Regions from separate parts of the Ensifer sp. ENS07 genome, predicted to be linked through region 4. Evidence: riboswitches for the same ligand, from Rfam matches in the RefSeq annotation. Region 4 holds a riboswitch; each other region holds the start of a gene.
What was found. A riboswitch is a leader RNA that binds a small molecule or an ion and turns the genes downstream of it on or off. The one in region 4 is predicted to bind thiamine pyrophosphate.
Positions count from the first base shown of each region.

Region 1 (5,858 bases), on a different contig from region 4:
TCTATCCGCTGGGCCGGCAGCACGTCGCTCGATCGCCCCGACCATCTTCAATCGAGCCGCTACGCCGGCTATCCCGTCGGCGCCGTCAATCGCCTCAAGCTGACGCGGGTCGCAGCCGCATCGCTCGATTGTTGCATCATGCCGCGCGAAGCGCTGATGGAGGACGCGGGCGCGTCGCCCACTTATCTCGGCGCAGCGCTGAAGGGCCTCGATCTCGCCCTTCGCCTGAGCGGCAAGGGCTACGAGGCCTACTGGCTTCCTTCCCTGCAGATGGTCGGATCGGACGAGGTGCCCGGAGCGGGCTCTGCCGCCACCGCCCGGTTCGTGGAGCGTGTCGACCGGACGCTCTTCCGCGCCCGACGGATGCCCGCCTCCGAAACCGCCCAGACATTCTTCGAGGAGACTGGCGCATGAGCGAAAAACTCCGCGTACTTGTGGTCTCCCACGGCCACCCGACCCACTCTCTCGGCGGGGCGGAAATTGCTTCGCATGGTCTTCACAAGGCGCTGAACGGCCTGTCGGGTGTGGAATCGATCTACCTCGCCCGTGTCGGCAATCCGGTTCCGCGCCATGGCGCCTCCGCGCTGATGAGCCTGCGGCTCGCCATGGACGAAGTCCTCTACCATGCCGAGGACTTCGACCATTTCTTCCTCTCCAACGGCGATACGGACGCGATCCGCCGCGACCTCTTGCGCTTCGTCGGCGACATCAAGCCGGATGTCGTTCACTTCCACCATATCCTCGGCTTCGGCCTGGAAGCCCTCTATGCCGTTCGTGATGCCCTGCCCAAGGCACGCATCGTCGTGACGTTCCATGAGTATCTGCCGATCTGCCACAATCACGGGCAAATGGTGAAACGCCCCTCGGGCCAGCTTTGCAACGGCGCCTCACCGATCAGTTGCCACACGTGCTTCCCCGAAATCCCGGTGTCGCGCTTCGTTCGCCGCGAACAGTTCGTGCGCGGCATGCTCAATCTCGCCGATGCCTTCATCGCGCCGAGTGCCTTTCTCGCCAACCGCTATGTCGAATGGGGGCTTGAAGCTGCAAAGATCTTCGTGATCGAGAACGGCATCGTCATGGGCGACAAGGCGCCGGCCCGCGAATTGCCGTCGCCGACGGCCCGGCGCAACCGCTTTGCCTATTTCGGGCAGATGACACCGTTCAAGGGCGTTCACGTGCTGATCGACGCGGTATCGCGCGTGCCCGATGACATTTGGGGCGATGATTCCTCGCTGATGATTTTTGGCGGGAACCTCGAGCGTCAGCCAAACGACTATCAGGAGAAGGTAGCGAAACTCATCGAGGACGCCGGTCGTCGCGTCCGCTTCTATGGCGCCTACCAGAACCAGGACATGCCAAGGCTGATGCGCTCGGTCGACTGGGTGGTAATGCCCTCCGTCTGGTGGGAGAACTCCCCTGTCGTTATCCAGGAAGCGCTGCATCACGGCCGGCCGATCCTGTGTTCAGACATCGGCGGCATGGCCGAAAAGGTTCGCGACCGGCTGGACGGCCATCACTTCCGCGCCGGGAGCGCCCAGGATCTGGCGGACCGGCTGATCGACGTCTTGGCCGCCCCGCGGGCATGGGACAATCTGCGTGCGACACTTCGACGACCGACGAGCCACGTCGATTGCGCACGCGAGCATGTGGCGCTCTATCGCAAGATGCTCAAGGGCGAGCAATCCGCCCTGCCCAGCGCGGCAGTGGCCTGAGGTAGAGTCGAGGCAATGCCAAACGGCTCAACCAGATCGCGACATACTGCCAAGAACGCCTTGGACCTCGGCGACGTTCGAAGGCCCATCGATCGACCCTCTATCGTTGCCCCACCAATGATGAAAATGATGCACTGGCCCATGCCCCTGGCCGATGGCCAGGCCGTCGGCCGCGACCAGCGCATCATGCAGATAGACCTTGGCTGCGACGACCGCGTCGTCAATCGGCTTACCTTTGGCAAGCGCCGAGGCGATTGCGGCCGAGAGGGTACACCCGGTGCCATGATCGTTCCTGGTTTCGATCCGCGGCCGCGACAGGTGCAGGACCGTTTCCCCCCTATAGAGGCTGTCGACAGCATCCCTGCCCTTGGCATGTCCGCCCTTCATCAGCACCGAACGCGCACCGAGCTTCAGAAGCATCTCGGCCTGGCGCGCGATCTCAGCCTCCGTTTCAGCGATCGCACGTCCGGTCAGCAGCGCCGCCTCGGGCAGGTTCGGCGTGAGAATGAGCGCCAGCGGCAGCAACTCCTCCTTGAGCGTCGCGATCGCGTCCGGGCGCATCAGGGGATCGCCGGAGGTTGCCACCACCACCGGGTCGATGACAGCCAGCCGGTCGTAGCGCTTCAGACCAGCTGCGATCACCGCGATCGTCTCGCGCCGCGAGACCATGCCTATTTTCACCGCTCCCACGGCGAGATCCGAAAACACCGCGTCGATCTGAGCCGCAACGACGGTCGGGGAGATATCTTCAACCGCAGAAACGCCACGGGTATTCTGCGCCGTGACCGCAGTGATCACGCTTGCGCCATAAACGCCGAGCGCAGAGAACGTCTTCAGATCCGCCTGGATGCCGGCCCCGCCGCCGGAATCCGAGCCTGCGATGGTGACGGCGATCGCGGTCATAGCCCCACCTCCTTGAGACCTGAGCCTTTTCGGTTTGAGTCAAGAACAGACACGAGCAAAGCGACCTCCCCGAAATGGACGGAGATCCGGTCGACAAGCGCAGAGACGGCTGGTGAGCAGAAGGGCCCTCGCCGTTCCTACGCCGGTATGATCCGGATCAGGTTCAAGGGTCTGGCTCACCGCCATCTCAGCACCGTGACAGTGCGCCCCTCGGCAGGAGGGATGCTAGGGGGGCATGGGCGGGGATGTCAATTGATAGATGCAGCGGATCCAAGCCGCATCTTTCCACACAGGCCCTGCGGACCAAGCGATCGAGAAAGAGGCCGTGGAATGGCACGTCCGCTTCGCGATCCCATTTTCCCGGGATCGTCAGCAATACAGACGCAACATATCGTTAGAACGCCACAAGCGCCGTATGATTTCGCGCACGGGAAACAACGATGAAGGACGATACGATGCGGATCGAAGAAACGGCCATTCCCTCTGTTTTCTTGATTAAGCCTAAGCGATTGGTCGATACGCGTGGCTACTTCGCCGAGACCTTTCGGGCTGATCAATTCGCCGAAATCGTCGGGACGCACTCTTTCGTCCAGGACAATCAATCGCTGTCGCTTGAAGCCGGCACTGTGCGCGGACTGCACTTCCAACTGCCGCCGCGCGCACAGGGAAAACTGGTTTCCTGTAACGCCGGCGCGCTCTGGGATGTGGCGGTGGACCTTCGCCGCGGATCACCGACCCACGGGAAGTTCGTGGCCGCTGAGCTTTCCGAAGAGAACGGTCACCAGCTCTGGATTCCGCCGGGTTTCGCCCACGGCTTCTGTACCCTGAAACCCGCAACCGTGGTCAGCTACAAAGTGACCGACTACTACAGTCCTGAGCACGATCGCGGGCTTCTTTGGAACGACCCAGAGCTCCGGATCAATTGGCCCGTATCTCCGAATTACGCCATCCTGTCTGACAAAGACAGGAACCAGCCAAGACTTTCCGAGCTTCAATCCAAGTTCGGATCAGAACTCTAGTCTCGATATTTATCTTAGAAGGACTTCACTGAGATATGCGTGTACTTGTTACCGGCGGGGCTGGTTTTATTGGTTCAGCGGTTATTCGACACCTCATTATCGACAAGGGATATGACGTGTTGAACGTTGATAAGTTGACCTACGCGGGAACGCTCAGCTCCCTTTTGCCCGTCGCAAACAACCCCTCCTATCGCTTCCTCAAAGCTGACATCAGCGATGGGCGAGCGATCTCGGAGGCCTTTTCCACCTTCGGACCCGATCGCGTCATGCATCTCGCTGCCGAGAGTCACGTCGACCGGTCAATTACCGGAGCAAGGGACTTCATCGAAACTAACGTTGTCGGGACATTCAACCTGCTAGAATGCGCAAGGGCCTATTGGCAGTCCATGGAAGATGAGGGCAAACGCAGGTTTCGCTTTCTTCACGTTTCGACGGATGAAGTGTACGGCTCGCTCGCGGATGACCAGCTCTTTTCCGAGGAGACGCGATACGATCCGAGCTCGCCTTACTCGGCATCGAAGGCCGCCTCCGATCATCTCGCCAAAGCATGGGCACGCACCTACGGCATGCCGATCTTGGTTTCAAACTGCTCAAACAATTACGGTCCCTATCACTTCCCCGAAAAGCTGATCCCGCTGACCATCCTGAATGCGCTCGAAGGCAAGCCACTCTCGATCTATGGCGACGGCACGAACATTCGCGACTGGCTCTTCGTTGAGGACCATGCCCGTGCGCTTGAGCTGATCGCCGAGCGCGGCAGAATCGGCGAAACCTACAATGTCGGTGGGCGCAACGAACGGCGGAACATCGATGTAGTCAGGCACATCTGCGCCACACTCGACGTGCTTGCCCCTGCATTCCGCCCCCGGGACGAGCTCATTCAGTTTGTCGAGGACAGGCCGGGGCACGATTTGCGCTACGCTATCGACGCGACGAAGCTGGAAGAAGAGCTCGGCTGGGCGGCGGAAGACAGCTTTGAAAGCGGGATGGAGAAGACGATCCGCTGGTATCTGGACAACGAATGGTGGTGGGCCCCTCTTCGCAAGGGATATGACGGCGTTCGCCTGGGTGCGCTGCATGCGGGTGACGGGCAATGAACCAGATATCGCGCATCGTTGTCACCGGGCTGAACGGCCAGGTCGTTCAGTCGCTTGTCGAGCAGGGAAAGAGCCGCGGCGACTTCGAGGTGGTTCCGCTCGGTCGCCCGCAATTCGATTTGGAGGATCCAGGAGGCATAGAGGGGGTCGTCAGGGCAGCGGTTCCTGACGTCATCATCTCGGCCGCCGCCTATACCGCAGTTGACCAAGCCGAGACCGACAAGACCAGGGCATACGCAGTCAACGCGGTCGCACCGCAAGAATTGGCGCGCGTCGCAAAAGCCCTGAATATCCCGATCATCCATCTATCGACCGACTACGTCTTCGACGGGACAAAAACCATGCCATATACCGAAGGCGATACGGCGCGCCCGGTAAACGTCTACGGCAAAAGCAAGTGGGAAGGCGAGCGAACGGTCGCCGCCGCCACCGATAATCATGTCATTCTGAGAACCGCTTGGATCTACAGCCCGTTCGGCAGAAATTTTGTCCGGACCATCATTCGCAACGCCCGCAACAGAGCCGAGCTATCGGTCGTTACGGACCAGACAGGGAACCCGACATCCGCGCTGGATCTGGCAACCGCGATCATCGGTGTCGCGAAGAATCTGCTGGCATCAGATGACCTGGCACTGCGCGGCACGTTCCATCTGGTGGGAACTGGTGATGCGACTTGGGCCGACGTGGCGGAAGAAATCCTCGCCCAGTCTGAAGGGCTGGGCGGCCCGTTTGCCAAGGTCAACCGCATCTTGACGGCAGACTACCCAACTGCGGCCGCGCGGCCCTCAAACTCACGCCTGAACTGCAGCAAAATCGCGCGACACCACGGCATCACCCTGCCCCACTGGAAGAACTCCATCGAAGCCACCGTACGCCGCGTCATCCAGCACCAGACGGACCTGGAGGTGACGAAATGAAGGGCATTATTCTTGCTGGAGGAAGCGGCACCCGCCTACATCCGATGACATTGGCAAGCTCAAAACAACTGCTTCCGATCTACGACAAGCCGATGATCTACTACCCCCTGTCAACCCTGATGCTGGCGGGGATTCGCGACATCTTGATCATTACCACGCCGCGGGACCTCCCCAGCTTTCAACTCCTGCTGGGCGACGGATCGAAATGGG
Region 1 covers NZ_JACVBE010000013.1:219,158-225,015, forward strand. Annotated here, with positions in the region: gene IB277_RS29825 (hypothetical protein) at 1-414, shown strand, start outside; gene IB277_RS29830 (glycosyltransferase family 4 protein) at 411-1,712, shown strand; gene thiD (bifunctional hydroxymethylpyrimidine kinase/phosphomethylpyrimidine kinase) at 1,740-2,615, opposite strand; TPP riboswitch at 2,733-2,836, opposite strand; gene rfbC (dTDP-4-dehydrorhamnose 3,5-epimerase) at 3,071-3,634, shown strand; gene rfbB (dTDP-glucose 4,6-dehydratase) at 3,670-4,731, shown strand; gene rfbD (dTDP-4-dehydrorhamnose reductase) at 4,728-5,648, shown strand; gene rfbA (glucose-1-phosphate thymidylyltransferase RfbA) at 5,645-5,858, shown strand, end outside.
Region 1: it holds a riboswitch for thiamine pyrophosphate, as region 4 does, so the genes downstream of both, thiD (bifunctional hydroxymethylpyrimidine kinase/phosphomethylpyrimidine kinase) here and thiO (glycine oxidase ThiO) in region 4, are expected to answer to the same signal.

Region 2 (5,858 bases), on a different contig from region 4:
GTCGAGATGGGCGAAGAGGTTGTTGTCCTGGAAGATCATCGAGACCGGCCGTTCCGACGGCGCCCGATCGGCAACGTTCTCGCCGAGAATGCGCACCTCGCCGCGATCGGGATCCTCGAACCCGGCAATGAGGTGGAGCAGCGTCGATTTGCCGGAGCCCGAGGCACCGGCGACAGCGACGATGCCCCCCTTGGCGATGGTGCAATCGAAGGTGAGCTTGGCCGTTTCGAAACGGACCTCGACATCGCGCAACTCTATCGCGGGAACGGGATCGATCATGCTTTGCGTCCTTCCGGCCGGCTGTCATTGGCCGTGCCGAGGATGGTGAATATCAGGCAGAGAAGCCCGAGGAAAAGGGCGAGACCGGCGGCGTCGGCGGTGCGGTAGCTGCCCATACGGCTATAGAGCAGCCACGGCAGCGTCACCATGTCTTGGCTGCCGAAGAGAGCGACGGCGCCGAGGTCGCCGAGCGACAGCGCCATGGCGAAGGAAAGGGCCATCAATAGCGGCTTGCGCAGCGCCGGAAAGTCGATCCATCGCAGACGATCAAAACCACGAATGCCAAGGCTTGCCGTCAGCCGTTCGGACCGTGCCGCATGGGTCGCCATTGCCGGCGCGAGGATGCGGTGGACGAAGGGCAGCGCCATCAGCGCGTTGATCGCAACGACGATGGCAGGTGCAAAGCGCGCGACGTCACCGAAGGGACGCAAAAGCAGAAACCATCCGGCGCCGAGCACCACCGGCGGCACCAAGAGGATCAGCGAGGTGCTGGCACCGATGGCACCGGCAAAGCCGCGGGAGAGCGACGTCGCGTGACGCGGCGCGGTGGCGGTTGCCGCCGCCCGGATCATCACGGCTGCCATGGTGACGGAGGCGAGTGCCGAGGCGAGCGCGATTGCCGCACTCGTCCGCAGCGCCCGGTGCACCGCCGGATCGCGGGCGAGCTTCAGCAGATCGGCTTCGAGTCCGGAGATGAGAACCGCGACCAGCGGCGCGCCGAGAAACAGAAAGGCAAGCGTGATCCAGGTGCCATCACTCAGGCGCGCGATCCTTGACGCGCCATCGAAACGGCGCACAGTGCGGCCACCGGTCATGCCCTCTTCCGGCTCGGTCGCCAGATGACGAAGCAGGAGCAGCAGCAGGCCGGTCATGGCGATCTGCAGGGCTGACAGCGCGATCGCGCGCGGCGGATCGAAATCGAAACGCAGCGCCTGGTAGATCGCCACTTCGATTGTGCTGGCCGCAGGCCCGCCGCCGAGCGTCAGCACGAGGGTGAAGCTGGTGGCGCAGAGCATGAAGACGAGGCCGGCGGCACCCGGCAGGAGGCCGCGCAGCACGGGCCATTCGATGAAGCGAAAGAGTGCGCGTGACGGCATGCCGAGATTGGCGGCGCTGCGCCAGTATTCGGCGGGGATGCGCTCGAGCCCGGCCAGGAACAGGCGCGCTGCAAGCGGCATGTTGAAGAAGACGTGGGCAAGCAGGATGCCGAACAGGCCGTAAATGCTGACGGGCTGCGCGAGGCCGAGCCAGCGTAGGCCGGAATTGAGGAAACCCTGCCGCCCCCAGATCTCGATCAGCCCGAGTGCGCCAACCAGAACCGGCAGTCCGAGTGGCAGCGCCATCAAGCGCAGCAGCCAGATGCGGCCGGGGAACTGCGGTCGTCGCGCTAGCGCCCGGGCGACGGGGATGGCAAAGAGCACGGACAGCAACGTCGAGAGGGTCGCCTGCAGCAGCGTGAAGCGGGTGACGCGCCAGATGTAGGCGTCGAACAGCGCATCGTCGCTCGCGCCGCCCGTCTGGCTCAGCAAGGCGACGATCGCAAGACCGACGAAAAGGACGAAGACGCCGAGGCAGGCTGCCCCGGCGACCACTGTCATACGATTTTCGCGCAGTGCGAACAATCCGGCCTCAGTTCTTGCTCATGGCGGCAAGCCATTCGTCGATCCAGGCCTTGCGGTTCTTGGCGACGTCCTCCGAGGGCAGGAGGAAGGTGTTTTCCGGCTTGACCAGCTTATTGAAGGCGTCCGGCAGCGGCTCCTTGGTCGCTGCGACCGGCATCATCCAGTTCGTCGTCGGGATGATCGACTGGAAGTCCGGACCGGTCATGAAGGCGAGGAACTGCTTTGCCAGTTCCGGCTCCTTGGCGTTCTTGGTCATGCCGGCGACTTCGATCTGGATGTAGTGCCCTTCGGAGAAGGCAGCGGCCTGATAGCGCTCGGTGTTTTCCGCGACCATGTGGTAGGCCGGCGACGTGGTGTAGGACAGCACCATCGGCGCCTCGCCCTTGGTGAAGAGGCCATAGGCTTCCGACCAGCCGGGGGTGACGGTCAGAACGCGGTCCTTCAGCTTCGTCCAGGCGGCACCCGCCTCATCGCCATAGACGGCCTTGACCCAGAGCAGGAGGCCGAGGCCCGGCGTCGACGTACGCGGATCCTCGATGACGATCTTCTGCGACGGGTCGCCTTCTACCAGCTCCTTCAGGCTCTTCGGCGGCGTCTTCAGCGTCTCGGTGTCGTAGACGACGGCGAAGTGGCCGTAGTCATAGGGCAGGAACGTGTCGTCGGAGAAGTTGCCGGGAACGGTGACGCCGGTTGCCTCGACGCCGTGCGGCGCGAAGAAGCCCGTTGCCTTGGCTTCCGCAACGAGGTTGGTGTCGAGGCCAAGCACGATGTCGGCCTTGGAAGCCTCGCCTTCGAGCTTCAGGCGGGTGAGCAGCTCGACGCCGTCGGCCACGCCGACATAGTTGACCTTGCATTCGCAGGTCTTCTCGAAGGCTTCTGCGACCTTGGCGCCCGGGCCCCATTCGGTGATAAAGCTCTCATAGGTGTACACCGTCAGCGTCTTGTCGGCGGCGGTCGCGGCGCCGGAGAAAACAAGGCTCGCGGCCGTCGCAAGGGCTAGCCGGCTAAAGAATTTAAGTTGCGATGAATTGGACATGGCGAGGACCTCTCTCCCAAAGTTCGTTGTTGCATGGGAAAAGGGCGTATCGATCCGATCGCGTCTAATCCCTCCGCCGGTATGAGCCGGATCAGGTTCCGCGGGTTGGCGTTTTGACGCCTCTCAGCCTCCGGCCGCAATGCGGTCGGGAGGCACCCCGTTAGAGCGGCAAGAGATTTACCGCTGCCTCGGTCCCATGGCAAGCGATGTTTACGGCGAAGCAAGGGGACGCCTGGCCAGCACAATGGCTCGTGTTTGCGTATGCCGCCAACTGCGCTACACAACGGCAGCGAGGAGGAAATGTCATGCCCGATATGCTTGTTCGACTTTATGCCCTGCCGGCTGAACCTCAGTCGAAGCTTGGCCTTGGCATCAGCATTCGCCGCGCCATGGCGCCGGAGCGCCGCCTGGTCGTTTCCTGGATTGAAAAGACTTTCGGTGCCGGATGGGCGGGCGAGGCGGAAGCCGCCTTTTCCTCCACCCCGACGCGCATGCACGTCGCTGTCCATGACGAAAAGATCGTCGGCTTTTCCTGCCACGACGTAACGGCACTCGGCTTCTTCGGTCCGACCGGCGTCGACGAAAGCATGCGCGGGCAGGGGATCGGTGAGGCACTGTTGCTTGCAAGCCTCACGGCCATGCGCGAGGCCGGCTATGGCTACGCGATTATCGGCGGCGTCGGGCCGGCGAAGTTCTACGAGCGGGTGGCCGGCGCCGTCGAAATTCCGGATTCGACCCCCGGCATTTATGCCGGCATGCTTTTTCCCGATCCGGTGCCCGAGGGGCATTGATGGTCTGACCAAAATATCGAGAACCGCTCGTTCGACGGTTTTCTTCGTTTTCCTTCGGCGGTCCTTTGCGCTATGGGCTTTGCCATGGCTCGATCGACCTTCACCATTCTGCTTGGCGGCGCCCTTTCGCTGACCGACCGGCTGGCTCACCAGCTGGCCGCAAGTCGCTTCATTGCGGCTGACGGCGGCATGCGCCATGCCCGATTGCTCGGCATCGTGCCGGATGTCTGGGTCGGTGATTTCGACTCGACCGAGGAAGCCCTTCTTGCGGACTACGCCTCCGTCCCGCGCGAGCCCTATCCGGCGGCGAAGGCCGCGACGGACGGGGAGATCGCGGTCGAGGCGGCGCTGTCGCGTGGAGCCGATCGCCTGATTTTCGCCGGCGCCCTCGGCGGTACCCGCAGCGATCACGCCTTCATGCACCTGCTGCATGCCGTCGCCCTTGCCGAGCGTGGCCTTTCCGTGTTGATGACCTCGGGCGAGGAAGAGGCCTATCCGCTGCTGGCCGGCTCGCTCGACCTCGACCTACCCAAGGGCTGCCTCTTCTCGGTGCTCGGGTTGACCGAGCTTACCGGTCTTTCGATCGTCAATGCGCGCTATCCGCTCGACGATTTCACCTTGCCGTTCGGCTCGTCCCGAACCGTTTCCAACGTTGCGGAGGGTCCCCTTCGCTTCACTCTCCAGAGCGGTCGCGCCATTGTGCTCGCCCGCCCCTATGATCTTTCCGGAGCCTGAGCCTTGGCGCCTCCCATTCTGAAACTCGACGACATCTTCCTCACCTTCGGCGGCGCGCCGCTGCTAGCCGGCGCCAATTTTCAAGTCGAACCGGGCGACCGCATCTGTCTGGTCGGCCGCAACGGCTCGGGCAAGTCGACGCTGATGAAGATTGCCGCGGGCCTGGCCGAGGCGCAGTCGGGCGAAATCTTCCGCCATCCCTCCGCGACCATCCGCTATCTGCACCAGGCGCCGGATTTCGACGGCTACGACACGGTGCAGACCTATGCCGAGGCAGGACTCGGCCCGAGTGACGATCCCTATCGCGTCGCCTATCTGCTGCAGCACCTGGGGTTGACCGGCGAGGAAGACCCGAAGCGCCTTTCGGGCGGTGAGGCGCGTCGCGCGGCGCTTGCCCGTGTCATGGCGCCGGAGCCGGATATCCTGCTGCTCGACGAGCCGACCAACCATCTCGATCTGCCGACGATCGAATGGCTGGAAGACGAACTGATCCGCAGCCGTTCGGCGCTCGTTCTGATCTCGCACGACCGGCGCTTCCTGGAGAAGGTCTCGACCGCGACCGTCTGGCTCGACCGTGGCCAGTCGCGGCGGCTCGACCGCGGCTTTGCCCATTTCGAGGCTTGGCGTGACGAGGTGCTGGAGGCCGAGGAGCTGGAACAGCACAAGCTCGGCAAGGCGATCGAGCGCGAGGAACATTGGCTGCGCTACGGCGTGACCGCTCGACGCAAGCGCAACATGCGCCGCCTCGGTGAGCTGCAGACCATGCGGGCGACCTATCGCGGCCACAAGGGGCCGCAGGGAACGGTACAGGCGACGGCCGCCGACGCCAAGGAATCGGGCAAGCTGGTGATCGAGGCGGAGAAGGTCACCAAGGCCTATGGCGAGCGCACCATCGTCGCGCCGTTCTCGATCCGCGTGCACCGCGGCGACCGCATCGGTCTGGTCGGCCCGAACGGCGCCGGCAAGACGACGCTCCTGAAGATCCTGACCGGACAGATCGAGCCGGATACGGGCACGGTCAAGCTCGGCACCAATCTCGAAATCGCGACGCTTGACCAGAAGCGCGAAGACCTCAATCTCGACGACACGCTGGCGCACTACCTGACGGACGGGCGCGGCGACAACCTGCTGGTCAATGGCGAGCAGCGCCACGTCACCGGCTACATGAAGGACTTCCTGTTCCAGCCAGAGCAGGCGCGCACCCCGATCCGCGAGCTTTCGGGCGGCGAGCGCGCAAGGCTGATGCTGGCGCGCATCCTCGCGCGAGCAACCAACCTTCTGATCCTCGACGAGCCGACCAACGATCTCGACATCGAGACGCTCGACCTTTTGCAGGAGATCGTCGCCGGTTTTGCCGGAACTGTCATCCTCGTCAGCCACGACCGCGACTTCCTC
Region 2 covers NZ_JACVBE010000010.1:172,842-178,699, forward strand. Annotated here, with positions in the region: gene thiQ (thiamine ABC transporter ATP-binding protein) at 1-279, opposite strand, end outside; gene thiP (thiamine/thiamine pyrophosphate ABC transporter permease ThiP) at 276-1,901, opposite strand; gene thiB (thiamine ABC transporter substrate binding subunit) at 1,909-2,937, opposite strand; TPP riboswitch at 2,989-3,107, opposite strand; gene IB277_RS26035 (GNAT family N-acetyltransferase) at 3,243-3,728, shown strand; gene IB277_RS26040 (thiamine diphosphokinase) at 3,813-4,463, shown strand; gene IB277_RS26045 (ABC-F family ATP-binding cassette domain-containing protein) at 4,467-5,858, shown strand, end outside.
Region 2: it holds a riboswitch for thiamine pyrophosphate, as region 4 does, so the genes downstream of both, thiB (thiamine ABC transporter substrate binding subunit) here and thiO (glycine oxidase ThiO) in region 4, are expected to answer to the same signal.

Region 3 (5,858 bases), on a different contig from region 4:
GCTGGTGCTGGCCGACGATGTCGAGGTGATGGCAGCCCTTTCGACCCGCGGCACAGAGGCGCTGCAACGGCTGAACGAGAAGCTGCAGGCGCTGGCGACCAACACGGACGCCGCTGTCATCTACGTGATCGGCCCCGATGGCGTCGCCGTCGCTGCCAGCAACTGGCGCGAGCCGACGAGTTTCGTTGGCAACGACTATGCCTTCCGCGAATATTTCCGCATGGCGATGCGCGACGGCAAGGCCGAGCATTTCGCCATGGGCAACGTCAGCAAGCGGCCGGGCCTCTACATTTCGCGTCGGGTCCAGGGTCCTGACGGCCCGATCGGCGTCGTCGTCGCCAAGCTCGAATTCGACGATGTGGAAGCCGAATGGCTCGCCTCCGGCAAGCCGGTCTACGTCACCGACCGGCGCGGCATCGTGCTGATCACCAGCTTCCCCTCCTGGCGCTTCATGACGACCAAAACAATTCCACGCGACCGCGTCGCCGCCATCCGCGACAGCCTGCAATTTGGCGATGCCTCGCTGCTGCCGCTGCCCTTCCGCGACATCGAGCCGACCAGCGATGGCTCCAGCGAGTTGCGCGCACTGTTGCCGGGCGACAGCGAACGTCGGTTCCTCCGGGTCGAAACCATGGTTCCGACCACCAGCTGGCGGCTGGAGCAGCTAGCACCGCTCGATGGCGCGATCTCGGCGGCAACCCGCGAGGCCCGGCTGATTGCCCTGGCCCTCCTCGCACCGCTGCTCGCTTTTACCGCGGTCCTCCTGCGCCGCCGCCAGACGCTGGCGCTGGTGTCTGCGCGCGATCGCGCCGCGCGCGACGAGCTGGAGACCCGCGTGGCGGAGCGCACACATGACCTCAGCCTTGCCCGCGATCATCTCGAAACGGAGATCGCCGACCACCGGCGTACTGGCGAGAAGCTGCAGGCGGTGCAGCAGGAACTGGTTCAGGCGAACCGGCTGGCGATCCTTGGCCAGGTGGCGGCCGGCGTCGCCCACGAGATCAACCAGCCGGTCGCGACCATCCGCGCCTATGCCGACAACGCCCGCACCTTCCTCGAACGCGGCCAGCAGCAGACCGCGGTCGAGAACCTTGTCAGCATCGCCGAACTGACCGATCGGGTCGGCACCATCACCGACGAACTCAGAAGCTTCGCTCGCAAGGGCCGCTTCGTCGCCGAGCCGACGCCCATGCGCGACGTGATCGAGGGGGCGATGATGTTGCTGCGCAGCCGCTTTGCCGGCCGCATGGATGCGATCGTCATCGACCTGCCGGAAAATGGCCTCAGCGTCCTCGGCAGCCGCATCCGGCTCGAGCAGGTGCTGATCAACCTTTTGCAAAATGCCCTGGAAGCGCTCGGCACGCGCAGCGGCGCCGAGATCCGCGTGCGCTGCGAGGACGGTCCCTCGGGTACGGTTTTGCTCGTCGTTGCCGATAACGGCCCAGGCATTCCCCTGCACATCCACGAGGATCTGTTCACGCCGTTCAACACCTCGAAGGATGAAGGGCTCGGCCTCGGCCTTGCCATCTCCAAGGAGATCGTCGCCGACTATGGCGGCGATATCACCGTCGAAACCAGCGACAGGGGCACCGTCTTCACGGTTCGCCTGAAGAGGGCCTGAGCGATGCAGCCGACCGTCTATCTCGTCGACGACGACAACCACCTGCGCAAGGCGATGACGCAGACGCTGGAACTCGCCAGCCTCGCCGTTACCCCTTTTGCCAGCGCTGCCGAAGCGTTGAAGACGCTGGATGCGAATTTCGACGGAGTCGTCGTCAGCGATATCCGCATGCCGGGCATCGACGGCCTCGCCTTCTTCCGCCGCATCGAAGCTTTCGACGCGGATCTGCCGGTGATCCTGGTGACCGGCCATGGCGACATCCCGATGGCAGTGCAGGCGCTGCAGGATGGCGTCTACGACTTCATCCCCAAACCCTTTGCCGCCGACCGGCTGGTGCAGAGCGTGCATCGCGCGCTGGAAAAACGCCGGCTCGTGATGGAAAACCGCGCGCTGAAACGGGCCGCCGAGACGGCCGGCGACAGCCTGCCGCTGATCGGCCAGACGCCGGTCATGGAACGTTTGCGCCAGACGATCCGGCACATTGCCGATACCGATGTCGACGTGCTCGTCGCCGGCGAGACGGGCAGCGGCAAGGAGGTGGTGGCGACGCTGCTCCACAATTGGAGCCGACGCCGCAACGGCAACTTCGTGGCGCTGAATTGCGGGGCGCTGCCCGAAACGGTGATCGAAAGCGAACTCTTCGGCCACGAACAGGGCGCCTTCACCGGCGCCTTGAAGAAGCGCATCGGCCGGATCGAGCATGCGAGCGGCGGCACGCTGTTCCTCGACGAGATCGAGGCGATGCCACCGGCGACTCAAGTGAAGATGCTGCGCGTTCTGGAAGCGCGCGAAATCACGCCGCTTGGCACCAACCAGGTTCGTCCGGTCGATATCCGCGTCATCGCGGCTGCCAAAATCGATCTTGGCGACCCGGCGCAGCGCGGCGATTTCCGGGAAGACCTCTACTTTAGATTGAATGTCGTAACGCTGTCGATCCCACCGCTGCGCGAACGCCGAGACGATATCCCGCTGCTCTTCTCGCACTTCCTGACCCGGGCGGCCGAGCGCTTCAAGCGCGACGCGCCTGTGGTCACATCGGCCGTGCAGAGACATCTGATGACGCATGCCTGGCCGGGCAATGTGCGCGAGCTCTCGCACTTTGCAGAACGCGTGGCGCTTGGTGTCGAAGGTCCGCTGGGACAGCCGATTGCGCCCGCCGAACAGCCTGGATTTGCGCTCCCGGAACGGCTCGAACGCTACGAGGCGGAGATCCTGAAAGAGGTGTTGCGGGCTCAGCGCGGCGACGTCAAGGCGACGATCGAGGCGCTCGGCATTCCGCGCAAGACATTCTACGACAAGCTCCAGCGCCACGGCATCAACCGTGCCGATTACGCCGAGCGGGCCGCACCGGAAAAGGCCGGCCGCTAGCGTCAAACCCGAATCCGTCACCACACGCAATAGGTGCATCTTTGTCGGCAGGCGAATTCACGCTTGACGACCCGGGCCGATCGATGGCTATGATCTAGGCATTCACCAGGGGGGTCCCGCAAGGGGCTGAGATTCTGCTGGATGGCCGGCTTGCCGGCTGTGGCGCAGTGACCCGTTGAACCTGATCCAGTTCATACTGGCGTAGGGACGGTGCAGATATCGAAGCCAGGATTCCGTGCGTCCAGCATCTGGCGGAGCGTCTTTCATCTTTCCGGCATCAGAACTGGGTCTCCAATTGCAAACTTGGAGCCTCGTCATGAATATTGCCACCAAACCCGCAGCCCTCACGGTCACGCAAGGACCGCTTCCCGCCTCCCGCAAGATCCACAAGCCGGGCGTGCTTCATCCGGATATCCGCGTGCCGATGCGCGAGATTGCGCTCCACCCGACGTCGGGCGAGCAACCGGTTACGGTCTATGATTCCTCCGGCGCCTACACCGCCGACGACGCCGAGATCCGCATCGAGGACGGCCTGCCGCGGCTGCGCCGCAACTGGATCGTCGACCGCGGCGATGTGGAAACCTATGAGGGACGCGTGGTCCGCCCCGAGGACAACGGCTTTGTGAGCGGCGACAGGCTGACACCGACCTTCCCGTTCCAGCATGCGCCGCTGAAGGCCACGGGCGGCCGCGCAGTGACCCAGCTTGCCTATGCCCGCGCCGGCATCATCACGCCGGAAATGGAGTTCGTGGCGATCCGCGAAAATCTCGGCCGCGACGCGGCGCGTGCGAAAGTCCGCGACGGCGAGAGCTTCGGCGCCCACGTCCCCGATCACGTGACACCCGAATTCGTGCGCCAGGAAATTGCCAGCGGCCGCGCGATCCTGCCTGCCAACATCAACCATCCGGAATCCGAGCCGATGATCATCGGCCGTAATTTTCTGGTGAAGATCAATGCCAATATCGGCAACTCCGCCGTCACCTCGTCGATGGCGGAAGAGGTCGAAAAGATGGTCTGGGCGACGCGCTGGGGCGCCGACACCGTCATGGACCTTTCGACCGGCCGCAACATCCACAACATCCGCGAATGGATCATCCGCAACTCACCGGTTCCGATCGGCACCGTGCCGCTTTACCAGGCGCTGGAAAAGGTCAACGGCATTGCCGAGGACCTCACCTGGGAAGTCTATCGCGACACGCTGATCGAGCAGGCTGAACAGGGCGTCGACTATTTCACCATCCATGCCGGCGTCCGGCTGCACTACATCCCGCTCACCGTCGATCGCGTCACCGGCATCGTTTCGCGCGGCGGCTCGATCATGGCCAAGTGGTGTCTGCATCACCATCGCGAGAGCTTCCTTTACGAGCATTTCGAGGAAATCTGCGACATCTGCCGCGCCTATGACGTCTCCTTCTCGCTCGGCGACGGCCTGCGCCCCGGCTCGATCGCCGATGCCAACGACGCGGCACAATTCGCCGAACTCGAAACGCTCGGCGAGCTCACCAAGATCGCCTGGGCCAAGGATTGTCAGGTGATGATCGAAGGCCCCGGCCACGTGCCGATGCACAAGATCAAGGAGAACATGGACAAGCAACTCGCCGTCTGCGGCGAGGCGCCGTTCTACACACTCGGACCGCTGACGACGGACATTGCGCCCGGCTACGACCACATCACGTCGGGCATCGGCGCGGCGATGATCGGCTGGTTCGGCACCGCCATGCTCTGCTACGTCACGCCGAAGGAGCATCTGGGTCTTCCCGATCGCAACGACGTCAAGGTCGGCGTCATCACCTACAAGATCGCCGCCCATGCCGCCGATCTCGCCAAGGGCCATCCGGCCGCCCAGGTGCGCGACGACGCGCTGTCGCGCGCGCGCTTCGAATTCCGCTGGGAGGACCAGTTCAACCTCTCGCTCGACCCGGAGACGGCCCGTAACTTCCACGACGAGACACTGCCGAAGGAAGCGCACAAGGTCGCGCATTTCTGCTCCATGTGCGGCCCGAAATTCTGCTCGATGCGGATCTCGCACGACATCCGCGCAGAAGCGCAGAAGGAAGGCCTGGAGGCAATGGCCGCGAAATACCGCGAGGGCGGCGACCTCTATATGCCGGTGGAAGGGGCGGCTGGCGCGGCCGAGTAGACGACAGAGACTCGTTGAAGGGGCCAGTCACGGCCCCTTCAGTTCACTCAGGGCTGCGCCTCCCGCCTCGGAAGCGGAAGCGGCGATCGCCAAGGCTCTCCTCCTCCGTCATGCTTGGGCTTGAGCCGAGCATGACGGAGGGTGGGAGGCGCGCCAACGACCCCGTTCAATCAACAAACATGCAACGTCCTCTGTCCCTCTCGCGACGCCTCAGCGATGAGGGCGATCATCTGTATGTCGTGGCCGCCGCCAGAGGCCCGCACCTTGCGCTCCGTGTCGCCCGTCCCCCCAATAGCTTGTCCCCACATCGATTGAACGATATGCAAGGCGCACGCAAAAGTCGCTGTCGGCGAAATTCATTCGCGGCGGGCAGCCGAACTGTACCCGCGCAAAAGTCCTGCAGGACGACGCAAGAACGCCGTTTGCACAAGGAGAATGACTTGAGGACATGCCTGTTGAGACTGACGGCCTTGTCCATAGGAGCCCTTGCAGCATTCGGCGGAGATCTGCCGCGCCTCAACGGTGACCGGGGCTTTGCCGCGGGCCTTTCCTGGATTTCCGCTGCCCATGCGGACGACGCCGATGCCGGCGGCACGAATGGTGAAGGTGCCGCGGGCGGCAGCGACCAAGGTAGCGAAAACGTCGGGAGCGGCGGAAGCAACGGCACAGAGGGTGGCGGCGATTGGGGCTCCGGCGATGGTAGCGGCGTGGGCGGCGAGCCCGGCGGGA
Region 3 covers NZ_JACVBE010000009.1:183,182-189,039, forward strand. Annotated here, with positions in the region: gene IB277_RS24825 (ATP-binding protein) at 1-1,621, shown strand, start outside; gene IB277_RS24830 (sigma-54 dependent transcriptional regulator) at 1,625-2,989, shown strand; TPP riboswitch at 3,087-3,215, shown strand; gene thiC (phosphomethylpyrimidine synthase ThiC) at 3,306-5,129, shown strand; gene IB277_RS38705 (hypothetical protein) at 5,585-5,858, shown strand, end outside.
Region 3: it holds a riboswitch for thiamine pyrophosphate, as region 4 does, so the genes downstream of both, thiC (phosphomethylpyrimidine synthase ThiC) here and thiO (glycine oxidase ThiO) in region 4, are expected to answer to the same signal.

Region 4 (5,858 bases):
AGCCCTGCTCGTCGCAAACGGCCTTGGCCGCGCGGATCTCGCGGCGGATCTCCGCTTCCGTACGATCCTTGACGCGTAGCTGCACCAGCTTGACGCCGAGCGGCACCAGCCGCTCGATCCAATCCGCGCTGTCGACGATGAGATAGAAGGGGTCAAGTTTCACGCAAACACCGCCTTTCCGATGACGGGGGTGGAAGGGACGGCAAAATCGCGCGGTTCGAGCATGCCCGCCTCGAAGGCCTGCCGGCCGGCATCGATCGCGCCCGCGAACGCAGCGGCCATCAGCGCGGGCTTGGCGGCGCCGGCTACAGCGGTGTTGAGCAGGACGGCATCGAAGCCGAACTCCATCACCGTCGTTGCGTGCGAGGGCCGGCCGATGCCGGCATCGACGATCAGCGGCACATCGGGAAAGTTGGCCCGCATTGCCCTGAGCGCCTGGATGTTCTGCGGCCCCATGGCGCTGCCGATCGGCGCGCACCAGGGCATCAGCACCTTGCAGCCGGCTTCCAGGAGCCGTTCGGCAACCACGAGATCATCCGTGGTGTAGGGAAAGACTTCGAACCCTTCGGCCGAGAGGATGCGCGCCGCCTCGACCAGCCCGAAGACATCGGGCTGCAGCGTATCGTGGTGGCCGATCACTTCGAGTTTCAGCCAGTTGGTGCCGAAGACCTCGCGCGCCATCTTGGCCGTCAGCACCGCCTCTGACACCGAGTGGCAGCCGGCGGTGTTCGGCAGCACGTGCACGCCGAGCGCCCGGATCAGTTCGAAGAAGGCGCCGCCCTGGCGGCCTCCGGCGGTTTCGCGCCGGAGCGAGACCGTGACGATCTCAGTGCCTGACGATCGCACCGCATCTTCCAGAACGGCGGGGGAGGGGTAGCGGGCGGTGCCGAGCAGCAACCGTGAGCGCAGGTCCTGTCCATAAAGCGTCAGCATGTCTCAGCCTCCTTTCATCGGCGAGAGAATTTCGATCCGGTCCCTGTCGCTGAGCGCATGACCCGAACGGTCGGCCCGGTGCACCAGTTCGCCGTTGACGGCGGTGGCGAGCCAGTCGCCTTCGAAATCAAGGGCGGCCAGAAGCTCGGCGAGGGTGGTGACGGCGAGGTCGTGATCCTCGCCATTGACGGTCAGTCTCATGCGGCATCTCCCTTCAGGTCCTGCGCAAGCGCGAGGTCGGCTGCTTCCGCCGCCAGGGCCGGCGAAAGCAGGAAGCCATGGCGGTAAAGCCCGTTGATCGTGATGGTCTGCCCGGTGCGCAGGGCGCGCGGCAGGTTGTTGGCGAAGGCGGGGCGGACGCCGGCGCCGGTTTCGACGAGGCGCGCTTCGCCGAAGGCCGGATGCAGCGCATAGGCGGCGTTCAGCAGTTCCATGAGGGAGCGGGCGGTGATCGGTCCGCCGTCATCCGTCTCGATCATCGTCGCCCCGCACATGAAGAGGCCGCCGCCGCGCGGCACGATGTAGAGCGGGATGCGGGGATGAATGAGCCTGACCGGCCGCGACAGCTCCACGTCGCTTGTCTGCAGGTAGAGCATTTCACCGCGCACGCCCCGCAGGCCCGGCGTTTCGCCGATGCGTGCCGCGCCGGCGCAGTCGGCGACGAGATCGTGGTGGCCATCGTCGCTCGTCTCATCGAGGAAGGTGACGCCGTGATCGACAAGCTTCTGCCGCAACCGGCTCAGCGCCCGGCGCGGGTCGAGATGCGCCTCACCGGGAAAAAACAGCGCCTCGCGGAAACGTCCGGCAAGCGCCGGTTCCAGCCGTTCGATCGCGGCGGCGTCGAGCCATTCGAAGCCGGAGGTGCGTGAGGCAAAGCGCTTGAGTTCGCCCGCATCCCGTGGCGGGGCGACGACAAGCGTGCCGTTTCGGGAAACCTCGCCTGGCAGGGCGTCGTCCCACCAGTCAATGGCGCCGATGCCCTTCGTCAGCACCACCTCTTCGGCGCTTTCGCGTTCGCACCAGGGTGCCAGCATGCCGCCGGCAAACCAGGAGGCCGCGCCGGCAAAGCCTGGTTTTTGCTCGACAACCGTCACCGCGACACCGCGGGCGCTAAGTTCATGCGCCAGACAGAGCCCTGCGACGCCGGCACCTTTGACGAGGATCCGCATGGCTCAGTGTTCCCGCGAGGCGTGGGCGGGCCGTCGTGAGGGAAGCGGGATGGTGTTGGCGGTGTGCATGCCGAGGCTCCGATTGTGGAGACCCAGTTCACGAGCGAAGGAAGGGCAAGGACGCCTTGCCGTTGAATGGTCGCGTGAAGGCGACGTTTGCGGCAGCGATGTCTGCACCGTCCCTACGCCAGTATGAACTGGATCAGGTTCAACGGGTCACTGCGCCGCGCAAATCGCATAGCAGAATCTCAGCCCCTTAGCGGGACACCCCTGGTGAATGCTCCAAGCTGACCGTTCGGGGCGGTTTTTGTCAAGAGCCAGCATTCGTGTGCGATGTGATCTCATCTGCCGAAAAAATTATCTATAATTTTTCGACGAGAAAGCGGAAGCGTTGGCGGCGTGCTGAAGGGAGGAGTGTCAGGCGGGCAGAGCGGGTCGAAAAATACCGGAGAAGCCCGGGCTCGTCCTCGTTTCTCGGGTGCGTTACGCCCGATTTCGGAAATGGGAGATGCGACCGATTGATTGGTGATTGTTGCCCCGTCTCGGCGGTTTCCAGATTCACTCACGGTCAAAATACAACCAGAAGGGTATTTGCTAACACAAACTCTCCACCTGGGTGCTTGCGAACTTTGCTCGTCGACAAAATTATAGATAATATCAGATTCTATCTATTTCGCGTTTGCGATGACCTGGAGGACGAGCCGAAATGCTGGACGGAACCCTATCAACTGGCGCTAATTTTACCCCGGGCGACGCGGGCGAATCCCGCTGGACCCAAGCGGAAGCTGAAAAAATCTATAATTTGCCGTTCAACGATTTGCTCTACCGCGCACACACGGTCCATCGTGCGCAGTTCGATCCCAACGCCATCCAGATGAGCCGGCTGCTCTCGATCAAGACCGGAGGCTGCGCCGAGGATTGCGGCTATTGCAGCCAGTCCGCCCACTATCCGACCGGGCTCAAGGCATCGAAGCTGATGGAGGTCGAGCGTGTGCTTGCCGAGGCGCGACAGGCGCGCGACGGCGGTGCGACGCGCTATTGCATGGGGGCCGCCTGGCGCAGCCCGAAGGACCGCGACATGGACGCGATCGTCGCCATGATCGGCGGTGTGCGGGCGCTTGGCATGGAAACCTGCATGACGCTCGGGATGCTGACGCCGGCCCAGTCCGTGCGGCTCGCCGAGGCCGGGCTCGACTACTACAACCACAATGTCGATACCTCCGAACGATTCTACGGCGAGATCATCACCACCCGCAGCTTTGCCGACCGGCTGGAGACGCTCGCGAATGTCCGCGACGCCGGCATCAAGGTCTGCGCCGGTGGCATTCTCGGCATGGGCGAAACCGCCGACGACCGGATCTCCATGCTGGTGACGCTCGCCAATCTGCCGGTGCCGCCCGAAAGCGTGCCGATCAACATGCTGATCCCGATCCCGGGCTCGAAGCTGGCCGATGCAGTGCCCGTCGATCCGATCGATTTCGTCCGCACCATCGCGCTTGCCCGCATCCTGATGCCGCTATCGCATGTCCGGCTCTCGGCCGGCCGGACCGACATGAGCGACGAGACGCAGGCGCTCTGTTTCTTCGCCGGCGCCAATTCGATCTTTGTCGGCGAAACCCTGCTGACCGCCGACAATCCCGGCGAGGACCATGATGCGGCGCTCTTCCGACGCCTGGGGTTGAAGCTGATGGCTCCGGCGGCAAGGCAGGATGCGGCCGAATGACCCTGGGTCTGTTTGCGCGCTATGAGAAGACGCTGGAGGGCCTTGATCGCAAGGGCCGCCGGCGCGCACTTGCCCCCGCTGGCGGCCTGGATTTTACCTCGAACGACTACCTGGCGCTCGCCGCTTCGACGCGGCTGAAGGCGGCGATAACGGGTGCCATCGCGCGCGGCGTGCCGGTCGGCTCCGGCGGCTCACGGCTGTTGCGCGGCAATCACGAAGAACACGAGGCACTTGAGGCGGAAGCGGCCACCTTCTTCGGCGCGGAACGAATGCTCTTCTTCGGCAGCGGCTATGCCGCCAATGCTGCCCTGTTTTCGACGCTGCCGCAGCGCGACGACCTCATCGTCCACGATGCCCTGATCCATGCGAGCGCCCATGAAGGCATCGCTGCGAGCAAGGCCGATTCGGTTGCGGCAGCGCACAACGATATCGACGCCTTTGCCGATGCGATCGGCCAATGGCGCCGCGCCGGCGGCACAGGGCGCCCGTGGATTGCCGTCGAAAGCCTCTATTCGATGGATGGCGATCGGGCGCCGCTCGCCGACCTCTTAGCGCTTGCCGCGCAGCATGACGGCTTTCTCGTCATCGACGAGGCGCACGCGACCGGCGTCTTCGGGCCGGAAGGTCGTGGTCTCGCGGCTGAGCTGGAGGACCGGGAGAACGTCGTCATGCTGCATACTTGTGGCAAGGCGCTCGGTGTTTCCGGCGCACTGGTCGGAGCAAGCGCCGTGCTTTGCGATTATATCGTCAACCGCGCCCGCAATTTCATCTATTCGACCGCGCCCTCGCCACTCATCGCGGCCGCGGTGCGTGAAGCACTCGCCGCCCTCGTCGACGAGCCGGAACGCCGCGCCGCATTCGACGGCCTCAGGTCCTTCGCCAACCGGGCGCTCACCGAGGTGCTCGGCATCGAAGGCAGCGGCTCGCAGATCCTGCCCATCCCGATCGGTGATAACGGCCGAGCGGTCCGCATCGCCGCCCGCATGCGGGCCGAGGGTTACGATGTCAGGGCAATTCGCCCGCCGACGGTGCCGGAAGGCACCGCGCGTCTTCGGATCGCCATCACCCTCAATGTCGACCGGGCCGCAATCGTGCAGATGCTGCAGCAGTTGAAGATCACGATCGCGAAGGAGCGGCCATGAAAACCCGTATCGTAGTCACCGGTACCGATACCGGCATCGGCAAGACCATCTTTTCCGCGGCGCTTACCGATGCGCTCGACGGTTGCTACTGGAAGCCTGTGCAGTCAGGGCTCGACGAAGAAACCGACAGCGAGACCGTCGCCCGGCTCGGTCGGCTGTCGTGTGACCGCGTCCTGCCCGAAGCCTACAGGCTCGCAACACCGGCGTCGCCGCACCTGTCAGCACGGATCGACGGCGTCACCATCGACCCGGAGCATCTTTCCCCGCAGGCGGTGGAACGACCGCTGGTGATCGAAGGCGCAGGCGGGCTTTTGGTGCCGCTGACGGAGCACACGGTCTTTGCGGATGTCTTTGCGCGCTGGCTGATCCCGGTGGTTGTCTGCGCTTGCACCGGGCTCGGCACGATCAACCACACCCTCTTGTCGCTCGAAGCGCTGCGCCGCCGCGCAATTCCCGTTCTCGGCGTCGCCTTCATTGGCGACGCGCAGGAGGACAGCGAAGCGATCATCACGCGCCTTGGCGGGGTGCGCCGGCTCGGGCGGCTGCCGCGGCTCGACCCGCTGACGCCCGACCGCCTGCGCCACGCCTTCGCCGAGAATTTCAACATCGCCGATTTTCGAGGGATGCCGGCATGAAGAGCTCCGCCGTCTGGTATCCCTTCACCCAGCATGCCCTCGAACCGGCGATGCGCCGCATCGTCGGCACCGAAGGAGCGTATCTCGTCGACGAAGATGGCGCGTCGATCCTCGATGCGATTTCGTCTTGGTGGGTTATCACCCACGGCCACCGTCACCCCACGATCATGGAGGCGATCCGCAGGGCTACGGAGACCTACGACCAGATCATCTTCGCCGAATATACTCACGCACCGGCGGAAGACCTGGCGCGCGG
Region 4 covers NZ_JACVBE010000012.1:16,760-22,617, reverse strand. Annotated here, with positions in the region: gene IB277_RS27845 (thiamine phosphate synthase) at 1-163, opposite strand, end outside; gene IB277_RS27840 (thiazole synthase) at 160-933, opposite strand; gene thiS (sulfur carrier protein ThiS) at 937-1,134, opposite strand; gene thiO (glycine oxidase ThiO) at 1,131-2,102, opposite strand; TPP riboswitch at 2,264-2,384, opposite strand; gene bioB (biotin synthase BioB) at 2,809-3,825, shown strand; gene IB277_RS27820 (8-amino-7-oxononanoate synthase) at 3,822-4,967, shown strand; gene bioD (dethiobiotin synthase) at 4,964-5,602, shown strand; gene IB277_RS27810 (adenosylmethionine--8-amino-7-oxononanoate transaminase) at 5,599-5,858, shown strand, end outside.